Regions from separate parts of the Clostridium sp. TJA032 genome, predicted to be linked through region 1. Evidence: riboswitches for the same ligand, from Rfam matches in the RefSeq annotation. Region 1 holds a riboswitch; the other holds the start of a gene.
What was found. A riboswitch is a leader RNA that binds a small molecule or an ion and turns the genes downstream of it on or off. The one in region 1 is predicted to bind thiamine pyrophosphate.
Positions count from the first base shown of each region.

Region 2: another riboswitch for thiamine pyrophosphate. It lies ahead of thiT (energy-coupled thiamine transporter ThiT); the one in region 1 lies ahead of thiS (sulfur carrier protein ThiS).

Region 1 covers NZ_JBZEFB010000001.1:909,545-915,562, forward strand. The annotation lists gene AC4FRL_RS04115 (thiamine phosphate synthase) at 1-9, opposite strand, end outside; gene thiH (2-iminoacetate synthase ThiH) at 19-1,122, opposite strand; gene AC4FRL_RS04125 (thiazole synthase) at 1,136-1,900, opposite strand; gene thiF (sulfur carrier protein ThiS adenylyltransferase ThiF) at 1,961-2,758, opposite strand; gene thiS (sulfur carrier protein ThiS) at 2,776-2,970, opposite strand; TPP riboswitch at 3,094-3,195, opposite strand; gene AC4FRL_RS04140 (MFS transporter) at 3,242-4,945, opposite strand; gene AC4FRL_RS04145 (RelA/SpoT domain-containing protein) at 5,250-6,018, opposite strand, start outside.
Region 2 covers NZ_JBZEFB010000001.1:700,308-706,325, forward strand. The annotation lists gene AC4FRL_RS03150 (GNAT family N-acetyltransferase) at 1-182, opposite strand, end outside; gene AC4FRL_RS03155 (histidinol-phosphatase) at 487-1,266, shown strand; TPP riboswitch at 1,388-1,492, shown strand; gene thiT (energy-coupled thiamine transporter ThiT) at 1,590-2,285, shown strand; gene AC4FRL_RS03165 (pyridoxal phosphate-dependent aminotransferase) at 2,395-3,480, shown strand; gene cax (calcium/proton exchanger) at 3,540-4,589, opposite strand; gene AC4FRL_RS03175 (alkaline phosphatase family protein) at 4,902-6,018, opposite strand, start outside.

The sequences.
Region 1 (6,018 bases):
TAAAAACATACCTAACTCCTAAAATCTATGCCAATCTTTAAATATAGGTTGATAACCTTGTTTTTTTATTAAGTCCTTAACTTCTACAACAGAACTTTCATCACTTATATAAAATTGTCCTGTTCCTTTTTCTTTTAAAGAATGTCCTCCAACCTCTGTAGAAACTCCAGCACTTAATTTATTAACACCTAAAGGAATCAAATTTTTTCTAAACTCTCTATCTTCTCTAGTAGATATATTTATAGTTCCTTGTGGATCAAAAAGTCTGTAAGCTAAAAGGGCTTGAACTAAATTTTTATCTAAAACTTCCTTTAAATTTTCTTTTCCTCCATAACAAGGTCTAATTCTAGGAAGTGAATAACTTATATCAATATGAGGATATTTATCTCTTAAATACTTACCATGCATTGCTGTAAAAAATGCATCTATTCTAAAATCACTTAAGCCTAATAAAGCACCAATTCCTAAAGTTCTAATTCCAGCTTTTATCCCTCTCTCTGGTGCATCTAATCTAAACTTATAATTTTTTTTAGGACCTTTTAAGTGTACCTTTTCATATACACTTTCATCATAAGTTTCTTGATAAATAGTAAGTCCCTCTGCTCCTACTTTAACAATTCTCTCATACTCTTTTTCTGTCATTGCATATACCTCTATTGTAATAGATGGAAATTTACTACTTAAAATCTTAATAGCCTCTTCTATATATTCTACTGGAGTATGATATTTACTTTCGCCTGTAAGTATTAAAATATGCTTAAAACCTTCTTTAGAAATTAATTCTCCTTCTATTTTTATTTCTTCTTTACTTAGCCTTTTTCTAAATATTTTGTTTTCTATATTATAGCCACAGTATGAGCATTTATTTATACAATAATTAGAAATATACATAGGTGTATATATTAATACTGTTTTCCCAAAATATTTTAAAGAAAGATTTCTTCCCTCTTTAGCCATTTCCTCTAAAAGACTTTCAGCTAAAGGAGAAAGTAAATTTAATAAATCATAATAATCCTTATTTCTTTTATAAATACTTTTTAAAATATCTTCTTTTTTTACTAAGGAAAAATATTTGTAAAAATCAAAATTTCTATATTTTTTTATTACTTCATAAAAACTCAAAGAAAACCATCTCCTATCCTAAAAAACCAGTAAGAGGAGAAGAGGCATTTCCAAATTTTGATTCATTCCCCAATTTAGCCTCATAAGCTAATCTTCCTCCCTTTACTGCCATAGAAAAAGCCTTAGCCATGCTTACAGGATTGCAAGAAGATGCTATAGCTGTATTAACTAAACAAGCTGCAGCTCCCATCTCCATAGCTTCCATAGCCTGTGATGGTTTTCCTATACCTGCATCAACTATAATTGGAATATCTAATTCATCTATCATTATTTGAATTAGTTCCTTTGTTTTCAAGCCTCTATTACTTCCTATAGGTGCTCCAAGTGGCATTATAGCTTTTGCTCCAGCTTCTATTAATTTTCTTCCTACATAAAGATCTGGGCACATATAAGGAAGAACTATAAACCCCTCCTCTGATAATATCTTTGTAGCCTTTATTGTTTCTTCATTGTCAGGAAGTAAATACTTAGAATCTGATATAATCTCTATTTTTATCCAATTTCCACAGCCCATAGCTCTAGCTATTTTAGCTATTCTAATTGCTTCTTCAGCATTTTTAGCACCTGATGTATTAGGAAGCAAAATTATATCCTTAGGTATATTTTGAAGAATATCTTCCTCCTTATTATCTAAATCTATTCTTCTTAAAGCTAAAGTTATAACATTAGCACCACTTCCCTTTAAAATATCCTTTATCATCTTATTTGAAGGATACTTACCACTTCCAACAAAAAGCCTATTTTTTATCTCTACTCCACCAATTATTAATTTATCCAAAATACTCTACTCCTTTTATACTAAATTAAATATTATATAATTTATTGATTAAGTATATTTTTAAATTTTATTAAAAGCTATATCTATAACTAGATTTGCCATATGATTTGCACATATAGCTACTCTAGGTGCCATTAATCCACACCCTTCCTTAGCCTCATTTATAAAATCACCACAAATATAAAATCTTTCTGTTATCTTTTTTGTTTTTATTAAGTTAGAATCAAAAAAACCAGCCATACCAGAAGAAGAAATCAAAAACTTATCAGTTATATTCTCTAAGAAATAATTAGCCAATAAAGCTTTACTCTCTGCTCTATCAAAGGCCTCTAATATGATGTCCCCCTTATTTAATAATTTCATATTATTCTTTTCTAGCTTTAAATTTAAATCACAAACCTCTATAAAAGGATTTATTCTCTTTAAATTTTTCTTTAAAGCCTTTACCTTATATTCTCCAATATCCTCTATATAATATTGTTGTCTATTTAAATTAGAAGGTTCCACTAAGTCAAAATCTATTAAAATTATTTTTCCAACGCCTATTCTACTTAAAGAAATTGCAATATTAGAACCTAGTCCTCCACAACCTGCTATTAATACCTTAAGATTTTTAAGTTTTTCATAAACTCCTGGAGTATGTCTACATATCATAAGCTCCTCTAACTCTTCTCTTTTAGGCATTACTCCCTTTTTAATAAAAACAATTCTATCTCCTTCTTCAAGAAACTTGTCCTCTTCAACAGGAAAGCCATTTAATATAATAATATTAGAATCTGAAAACTCTTTTTCTTTTAAAGAATACACTGTTATTTTTTCCTCTAATACTCTCCATTTTTCATTAACCTTTATATTCATATATTCCTCTCTTAATACTATCCTCCACCAACAAAGGCAATAATCTCAATTTTATCTTCCTCATTAAGTATAAATTCATTGTACTTATTTGAAGGAACTATATCTTTATTAATTTCAACAACAACTCTTTTACTACTTATTTCTAGTAAGTTCAATAAATCAAGTACTGTATTTATATTATTCTTTTCTAAATACTTACCATTAACAATCATATTCTCACCTCTTTTCTTATTTTTAAGATTATTTACACCAACAAAAAAGGTTTAGCTTTTATTGCTAAACCTTTTAAAATATATTTTCTAATTAATCATAAAATATTTTTAGTATGAAAAATATAAGATTAAAATATACTTCCCTACGTTGGTACTAACCAAATCAGGTTCTTAGAGTTAGAATTTAAATTCCTCTCAGCCTTAAAGGCACCCCTAGCAATATCTTAAAATTATTTGTTTTTATTTATCATACCTTAAAAATTAAATTTTATCAATTAATTTTTTCCTTTTTTTCCATTTTTCTGTTTTTCATAGTTATTAAATCATTATTTAATAATAATGTTAATATAAATCCTATTAAAGCTATAATAGAACAAGTTAAAAACAACTTAGTATAACCTGTATTCATTGTACTTTGAAAGGCAGTTTCTATAGCATTTTTAGCTCCCTCTAAACTTTTCATATAGGATTTTTCTATAGCCTCTATATTAACATTAGGATTATTTAAAAATTTATCTCTTAACACTATAAATTGTCCATTTACCATTTCTTTTATAATGCTAAAAATATTAGTTACACTAGCATTTCCTATGGAGTTTGAAAAATTTGAACCTCCTCCTAAAGAGTTCATAACATTAGACATTCCACCCTCTAAAGGTGGCATAACCTTTTGTAATGCTTCTGGAACCTTTCTTCCTGCATCAGAGATAAAATTAATAAGAATATTTGGAGATACTGCAATTCCTATAGATTTAACTAAAGATACTGCTGATTGTCCAACTGTAGCTTCATTATCTGGAACTAAGCTAAGCATTAAGTAATTTATTGGAGTTCCCATAGAAAATCCTAAACCAAAGCCCATAATACCTAAACCTACAATTAAATTAAAAATTCCTGGATGTTTAGTTGTTATATATCCTTGATAGAGGTTTCCTATAATAACTAAGGCCATCCCTATTAAAAGCACTTTTTTAACACCTATTTTATCAATAAATTTTCCTCCTAAAGGAGCTGCTATTCCAACAAATATTGCAAAAATAGTAACTATATATCCTCCACTTCCCATTGGAGTTTTTAGTATATTTTCACTAAATTGAGGAATAAATACTGTAGCCATTAATCCACAACCTACAACAAAACTTAAAATTAAAGTTATGGCTATTTCTTTATTTGTAAAATAAGATAAGTTTATTACAGGGTCCTCTGCTTTTCTTTCTACAAAAACTAATATTGGAATTGATATTATAAATATTAAAAGATATGGCCAAACCTCTAAGGATTTTATTGAATTAATAAAATCATAAAATTTTAAATTAGTAGCTCCATACATTAAGGATAGTATTAATACTGTTAGTACTAAAGAACCTAAAACATCTAATTTTTTAACTCCCTTAGAAGAAGTATTTTCTTCTAATTTTCTTGCCATAAAAAGTATAATTATACTAATTGGAACATTTACTAAAAATAAAAACCCCCAGTTTTTATCACCGAAAATAGAAAGTATTCCAGAACCTAAGGTTGGTCCTACAACTGTAGCTATTCCATAAACTCCACCTATCATTCCTAAGGCTGAGCCTCTTTTTTCAACTGGAAATGATGTTCCTATGTATGCTGTAGCGATTGGCATTATACCACCACCACCTATAGCTTCTATAACTCTTGAAACAAGTAAAAAAGTATAGCTATTTACATAATCTGATATACCACAAAGTAAAGAACCTAGACAAAAAAGTGATATTGAAACCATATAAACTTTTTTTCTTCCATACCTATCAGATAATTTCCCCATAAGTGGCATAGATACTGCATAGGCTAAAGTATATATTGTTACAACCCACACACTAGCATTTTGTGAAACCTTTAATCCATCAGCTATAATATCTCTTGCAGGAGAAACTATTCCAGAATCAATAGCTCCCATAAAAATCCCTAATAAGAAGACCGCCATGGTAATTCCAACTGATTTCTTCTTCATTTTTTATCATCCTTTCATAAGCTTTCTTAAATTCTAGTGTGATTTTTATTAATATTATTCTCTTAAATATTATTAATAAACTTCACAATGAACTAGGTTCAGTTTACTACCATAATTTAATAAAATCAAAGTTAGAATTTTCTTAAATTGTTTCAAAATATATTAAAACTACCTGCTTATTTCATTTTTATTCATATTTAGTTAATGTTTTATTAATATTATAATTTTATAAATTTCTTTTCTTTTTATTTATAAAATTATGAAACCTATAAATATTACTTCTAATATTTATAGGTTTCATTTTCTATCTTTTTATATTTTTAATTTCTTCTTTTAATTTTTTAATTTCTTCCTCTTTTTCTCTTAACTTATCTTCATAATATTTATCTTTATTATCTAAATTATTATTTAACATATTTATTAAAGAGGCCATTTCATCTGCACTTCCTACAATTCTATTAAAAAGTAAAAGATTAGATTTTAAAATCTCTGGTATTTCATTATGAGAATATCTTAATCTATGGTCAATTTCTCCATATCCTTCCTCAAAAATAGTTCTAACTTGAATTTCTGCAATAACTTTTTGATTAGTAGGATAACATTCTACAAGATAATGAACTGACCTATACCCAGATTGTCTTGATATAACCTCAATTCCTAAATCATCAAAGATACTCCTATCATCTCCATCTCTTATATTAGCTGTTATTTCAATAACATCCCAAGTTTTTATTATAAAGTCATGTATATCCTTCCATTGGTCTTTAAATATATGTAAAACCCTTATACCTATTAAATCTGTTATTTCATTTTTATAGTTCTCTTCATTAAAATCAAAATCTTCACCATACTTTTCTTTTCTATTTTTTGTTTTTCTAATTATTTTTTCTATCAATCTTTCAGGATTTTTTATCCTTGATTTAACAGAATGAACATTTTCATTAGAACGAAGTATATTTGCTATAAATTCTGCTTGATTATAATAGGAATCTTCATAATTTACAAAATCATTATATATGTTTTGTAAGGTTTCAAATTTAATTTTATTTTTTTCTATATCAACTTTTGAATGA
Region 2 (6,018 bases), 210 kb from region 1:
ATTTCTCCTAATACCTCTATTCCATAAAGATGATTATTAAAAATATCTTTCAAAATTATTTCTGTATTGGGATAATTTTCATTCCAATTATAAAGACCCCTTAAATTCATTTCCTTTACAACATTATCATAAATACTTTTAACTTTTTCTAATTCTTTTTCTTCTATCAATCTTATTTTCATTTTCCTTATACCTCTTACTAAAAACTAATTTAAAATAATGCCTAATTAAATAATTAACTAAAACTTACCCCATGTTCATATCTCCTTTAAATGTTAATAATAAAATAACTTTAATTATGTAAAGTTCTCTTTACATAAAACCCTCTTTAAATCCACTTAATTACTTATCGTGGAATAATTTTATTTTATTCAAAAGGAAAAGTCAAAGAATTTTTTGTTAACATTTTTCTATTAAAATTTTATTAACATTTATCTTTTAATTATTTTTTTGATATACTCTATTTATAGAGAGGAAGTGGAATTTATGTTAAAAAAAATTAATTTTCATACTCATACTAAAAGATGTAAACATGCCCTTGGAGAAGATGAGGATTATATTAAAGAAGCCCTTAAAGAAAATTTAAATACCTTAGGTTTTAGCGATCACGCTCCTTATGCTGACAATAGATTTTCTCTTAGAATGAACTTCAATGAACTTTGTGAATATAAAGATTCTTTAGAGAAATTAAAAGATAAATATAAAAATTATATAAATATAAAAATAGGTTTAGAAATAGAATATTTGCAAACAGATGATTTTTATTATAACTACTTAAAAAATGAATTAAAATTTGATTATTTAGCTCTAGGGCAGCATTTATTTTTAAATGAGGAAGGAAATCTTAAAAATACTTACAATTTAGATAGCACAGAGGATTATATAGATTATGCAAAAAGTATATCCCTTGGAATAAAAAGTGGTTACTTTAGTTTTATAGCCCACCCTGATTTAATCTTTATAAATAATTTCCCTTGGGATGAAAATTGTGATTTAGCCTGTGATATTATAATTTCCTATGCAAAAAGATATAATTCTATCTTAGAATTTAATGCTAATGGTTTTAGAAGAGGAAAGAAAAAATTTATAGATGGAGAACGTTTTGCATATCCTTATGAAAAGTTTTGGGAAAAAGTTTCTTTGTCTAATGTAAAAGTAATAATTAATTCAGACTGTCATAATCCTAAAGAAGTCTTTGACTCTTATGTTTATTATGCTTATGAAAAAGCTAACTCACTTAATTTAAATCTAGTTTATGACATATAAATTTTCTTTTAAACTTTCTATTTTTATTTAAAAAATACAAATTTAGATAATATTTTTTCATTTAATAGTAAATATTACTTGACCAAAGGTAAATTTATATATAAAATATATTTAGAATTATTTCATGTGCTAGGGGTGCCTATTGGCTGAGAGATGATATTTTTATCATTAACCCTCAACACCTGATCTGGTTAATTCCAGCGTAGGGAAGCGTTTAGGGCTGTATTTAAACCAGATCTTTAAAAAGATCTGGTTTTTTTATTTAAAATATTTAAACTCTCCCTTAGCACAATTAAAGTTTAAGAAGGGGGGACTGAAAAACTATGATGTCATTTTCTCAAATAATAAATGATTTTATTCAAAGTTTTTCATCAATTAATTTAGGAGGAAATTTTAAGGAGATTGTAACTAATCCAATGACAATTCTCGCTTTAATAGGGGTCCTAATTATATTATTTTTACTTATAAAAGCTAAAAACATAAAATTTGATGCAAAAATGCTTACAACTATAGGAATTGCTTTAGCTCTTACTGCTGTTTTAAATATGCTAAAGATATATAAATTTCCACAAGGTGGAGGAATAACTTTAGGTAGCATGATTCCTATTATACTAGTTGCTTACGCTTATGGCCCATTAGTTGGAATGCTTACAGGATTTTTATTTGGGATAATATCCTTATTTATAGACCCATATATTATACATCCTGTTCAAGTTCTTTTTGATTATCCAATTCCATATATGGCTTTAGGAGTAGCAGGTTTCTTTAAAAATCATAGAATGTTTGGAGCTATAGTTGCGATATTTTTAAAATTCTTAGCTCACTTTATTTCAGGAGTAGTATTCTTTGGTTCTTTTGCACCCGAAGGAATGTCTCCAATTTTATATTCATTCTTAGTAAACGGTGCATTAATAGGCGCTGATGGATTAATATGTATAATTATTTTAAGCATATTACCTGTAAATAGGCTTATTAAGGCCATAAGACCAAAAAACATAGCAAATAACTATGCTTCTTAAAATACTAGGGTTAGATTATTTAATTAATCTAACCCTTTTTATTTCTTTAGTAAAGAATTATACTATAATTAAGAAATTTAAAGTTATATCAAATTTAAAGGAGGTACTTATGAGTATTAATCATGGTGCTAATTTATTTGATTTATCAGATAAATTAGGAGTAAATAAAAACGATATAAAAGATTTTAGTTCAAATATAAATCCCTTTGGTGCTTCTAAAAAAGCTAAAGAAGCTATTTTAAAAAATATAGATTTAGTTTCTATTTATCCAGACCCTAAATATAAAAGATTAAAAGAATCCATTTCTTCATACTGTAAATGCAAGGAAGAAAATATTATAGTTGGTAGTGGTGCTACTGAGCTTATATCATCTTTTATAAACATTATAAGTCCTAAAAAGGCACTTCTTTTATCTCCCTCTTATTCAGAATATGAAAGTGAATTAGAAAAGATAAATTGTAAGGTATATAAATTTTTTGCAAGGGAAGAAGATAACTTTAAAATAGATTATATAAATCTTATAAATCATATAAACTCTTCAAACTTTGACTTAGTCATAATTTGTAATCCTAATAATCCTACAGGCTTTGCCTTTTCAAAAGATGAAATAAAAAATTTAATAAAAAACACCTCAACATTTTTTATGGTTGATGAAACCTATGTAGAGTTTACAGAGCCTGAAATTTATTCCTCTACTCCTTTAATAGATGAATTTAATAACCTTTTTGTAATTAGAGGAACTTCTAAATTTTTTTCAACTCCAGGAATAAGGTTAGGCTATGGACTTATTTCTAATGAAAAAATAAAAAAATCCATTTTAGAAAAATTAGACCTTTGGAACATAAATATTTTTGCCACAACTATGGGAGAAATTATGTTTAAAGATTTTGATTACATATTATCAAATAACCATAAGTTAAAAGAAGAAATGGAATATCTTTTTAAAGAATTAAATTCAATAAAAGACTTAAAAGTTTATAAAAGTTATAGTAACTTTATCCTTTGCAAAATTAAATCAAAAAAAATAAATGCTAAAAATCTTTATGATGAACTTTTAAAAAAAGATTTAATAATTAGAAACTGTACTTCCTTTGAAGGTTTAAATGAATACTTTTTTAGAGTGTGTTTATTAAAACATGAAGATAATAAACTTCTTGTAGAAAATCTAAAAGAAATATTTTCTAATTTAAGTTAAATAAAAGGTTATAAGCATAATTAAATTTAATTATACTTATAACCTTTTGTCTTTATAAGTTAAACTATAAGAAACATAACAGCAATTATTATATAAACAGCTAAAAGCTGAACTCCTTCAAGCCAATTAGATTCTCCATCACTAACTATACGATTAGCTATAAGAACAGATACTATTAAAGCAACTAATTCAAACTTATTAAAAATAATACTCATAGGTTCAAAAATAAGGCTTAAAAATATTAAAACTGGAGCTACAAATAATATTATTTGTAAACTTGAACCTATAGCAATCTCTACAGAAACATCCATTTTATTTTTCATAGCCATTATTATTGCAGTACTATGTTCTGCAGCATTTCCTATTATAGGAATTAAAATTATTCCTACAAAAAATTCACTAAGCCCTAAAGTTCTTGTCATAGGCTCTACAGCCCCTACTAAAAATTCACTTTCTACTGCAATAATTATAGTAGCTACTATAAGGACTATTATAGATTTTTTTAAAGACCATTTACTCTCTTCTTCACAATCCTCTCCACTTTCTATAGCATATATATCCTTATGAGTAAAGAAAGAGAATACTAAACTTAAAATATATATTATAAACATAACTAAAGCTACTATTACACTTAAACTTTCATACTTTGTATTTAAAAATTCTATTTTTATAGTATGCATAAATATAGCAGGAATAGTAAGACCAATAACTGCAAATAGTAACATACTTGAACTATTCTCCATAATCTTCTTGTTAAAACTTTGAGTTTTATATTTTATTCCTCCAGCTAACATACTAGCTCCTAAAACTAAAAGGATATTTCCAATTACAGACCCTGCAATAGATGCTTTAACAACATCAAACAAGCCACTTTTTAAAGCAAAAAAAGATATTATAAGTTCTGTTGCATTTCCAAAGGTAGCATTTAAAAAACCTCCTAGCTTAGGTCCTGTATAAAATGATATTTCTTCTGTAGCCTCACCCATAAGCCCTGCTAAGGGTATTATAGCTAAAGCTGATAATAAAAATCTAATAGTCGGTGAAAAGTTCATAAATTCTCCTATAATACTTATAGGAATGAATATTAAAAGTAATTTTAATATTTTCATCTTTAGTCCTCCATATAAACAAATTTTGCTAAAACAATTATAACATTTTATTAAAAAATTTACATTTTATTAATACACAAAATTTTAGTATTACATAAAGTTAATATACCCAAATTAGATTTTTATATAAATTTTTAAAAAATTACTTTAAAAAGCAAAAAAAACGCTCTTTTAAGCGTTCTTTTAATTAATTACATATCTACATTATGAAATAACTTTGGCAATATTTTTTCTACTATTTTAAAATATCATAATTTTGCGACAATTTCAATAATTTTATTCAATTAATTATTTTAATCAAAAAATTAATTTTTATTCTAATATTCTTTCTTCAACTTTTCCATCTATATCTTTAAAATCAATTCCTAATATTTTTCCAATAGTAGGTCCATGATTTACAATACTTCCTCCCTCTAAAACAACTCCCTTTTTAATTCCTTTTCCAAAAGCTATTAAAAAAGTTTCATAATTTTCTTTTTTAGGAGAGTATCCATGAACTGCTTTATAAATATGTTTATCTTTAATAAATTTAGTTTCTTCAACAACTTTCCCAAAATATTCATTGGAAAAATAATATCCTCTCCCCCCTTCAACCATAAAAGCACATTCATTATTTGCCCCTTCTTTAATGGCTTCTTCTTTAGTTAATATTCTTTCTATAACTCCTTCTCTTTTTAGCTTATTTAAAATTTCTAAAGCTTTATCTTTAACCTCTTTATTTTCATCTTTTAAATAAATATAAGCAGAACCTCCACACTCTTTAGAAATAACCTTAAATCCCTTAAGCTTACCTTCCTTTATATTTATTAAATTTGCATCTTTAAAAGCACTATTTAACCTTATGACTTTATCTGTATTTATTGCACTATGGTCCCCTAATAAAATCAAAGTAGTATCTTCATAAATTTTAGCTTCTTTTAAAGCCTTTATTATTTCTCCAACTCTTAAATCATGTCTTTTTAAAGCTTCTAAGGCTTCTTTACTAGAATATCCAAAATCATGTCTATTAGAATCTACATCTATTAAGTGAATCATAGTTAAATTTGGTTTATATTTTTTTATAGTTTCTATTGCACAGGCTGTAGCAAAATCATCTAAATATGGCTCTTTTATTCCTTGTCTAATATGAGAAAACTTTTTATTCATATTAAATTGAAAGATTTTACTTCCTGCTAAAGCAGACATTACTATTTGATTTTGCCATGGTTTTGTTGTAAAAATTTCAGGCATGTTATAATCAATCTTTACCTTTCCTGTAACAGGCCAAAGTATAGAGGCTGTTTTAAGTCCTTTTTTCTTAGCTAAAGTAAATAAAGTTTCTCCCTTTATTTTATTTCCATACCAATTCCAATTAGGATTTTCTTCTTTAAAACTTAAAATAGTATTATTAGTTATTCCATGATTTACTGGATATTTTCCTGTTACAATA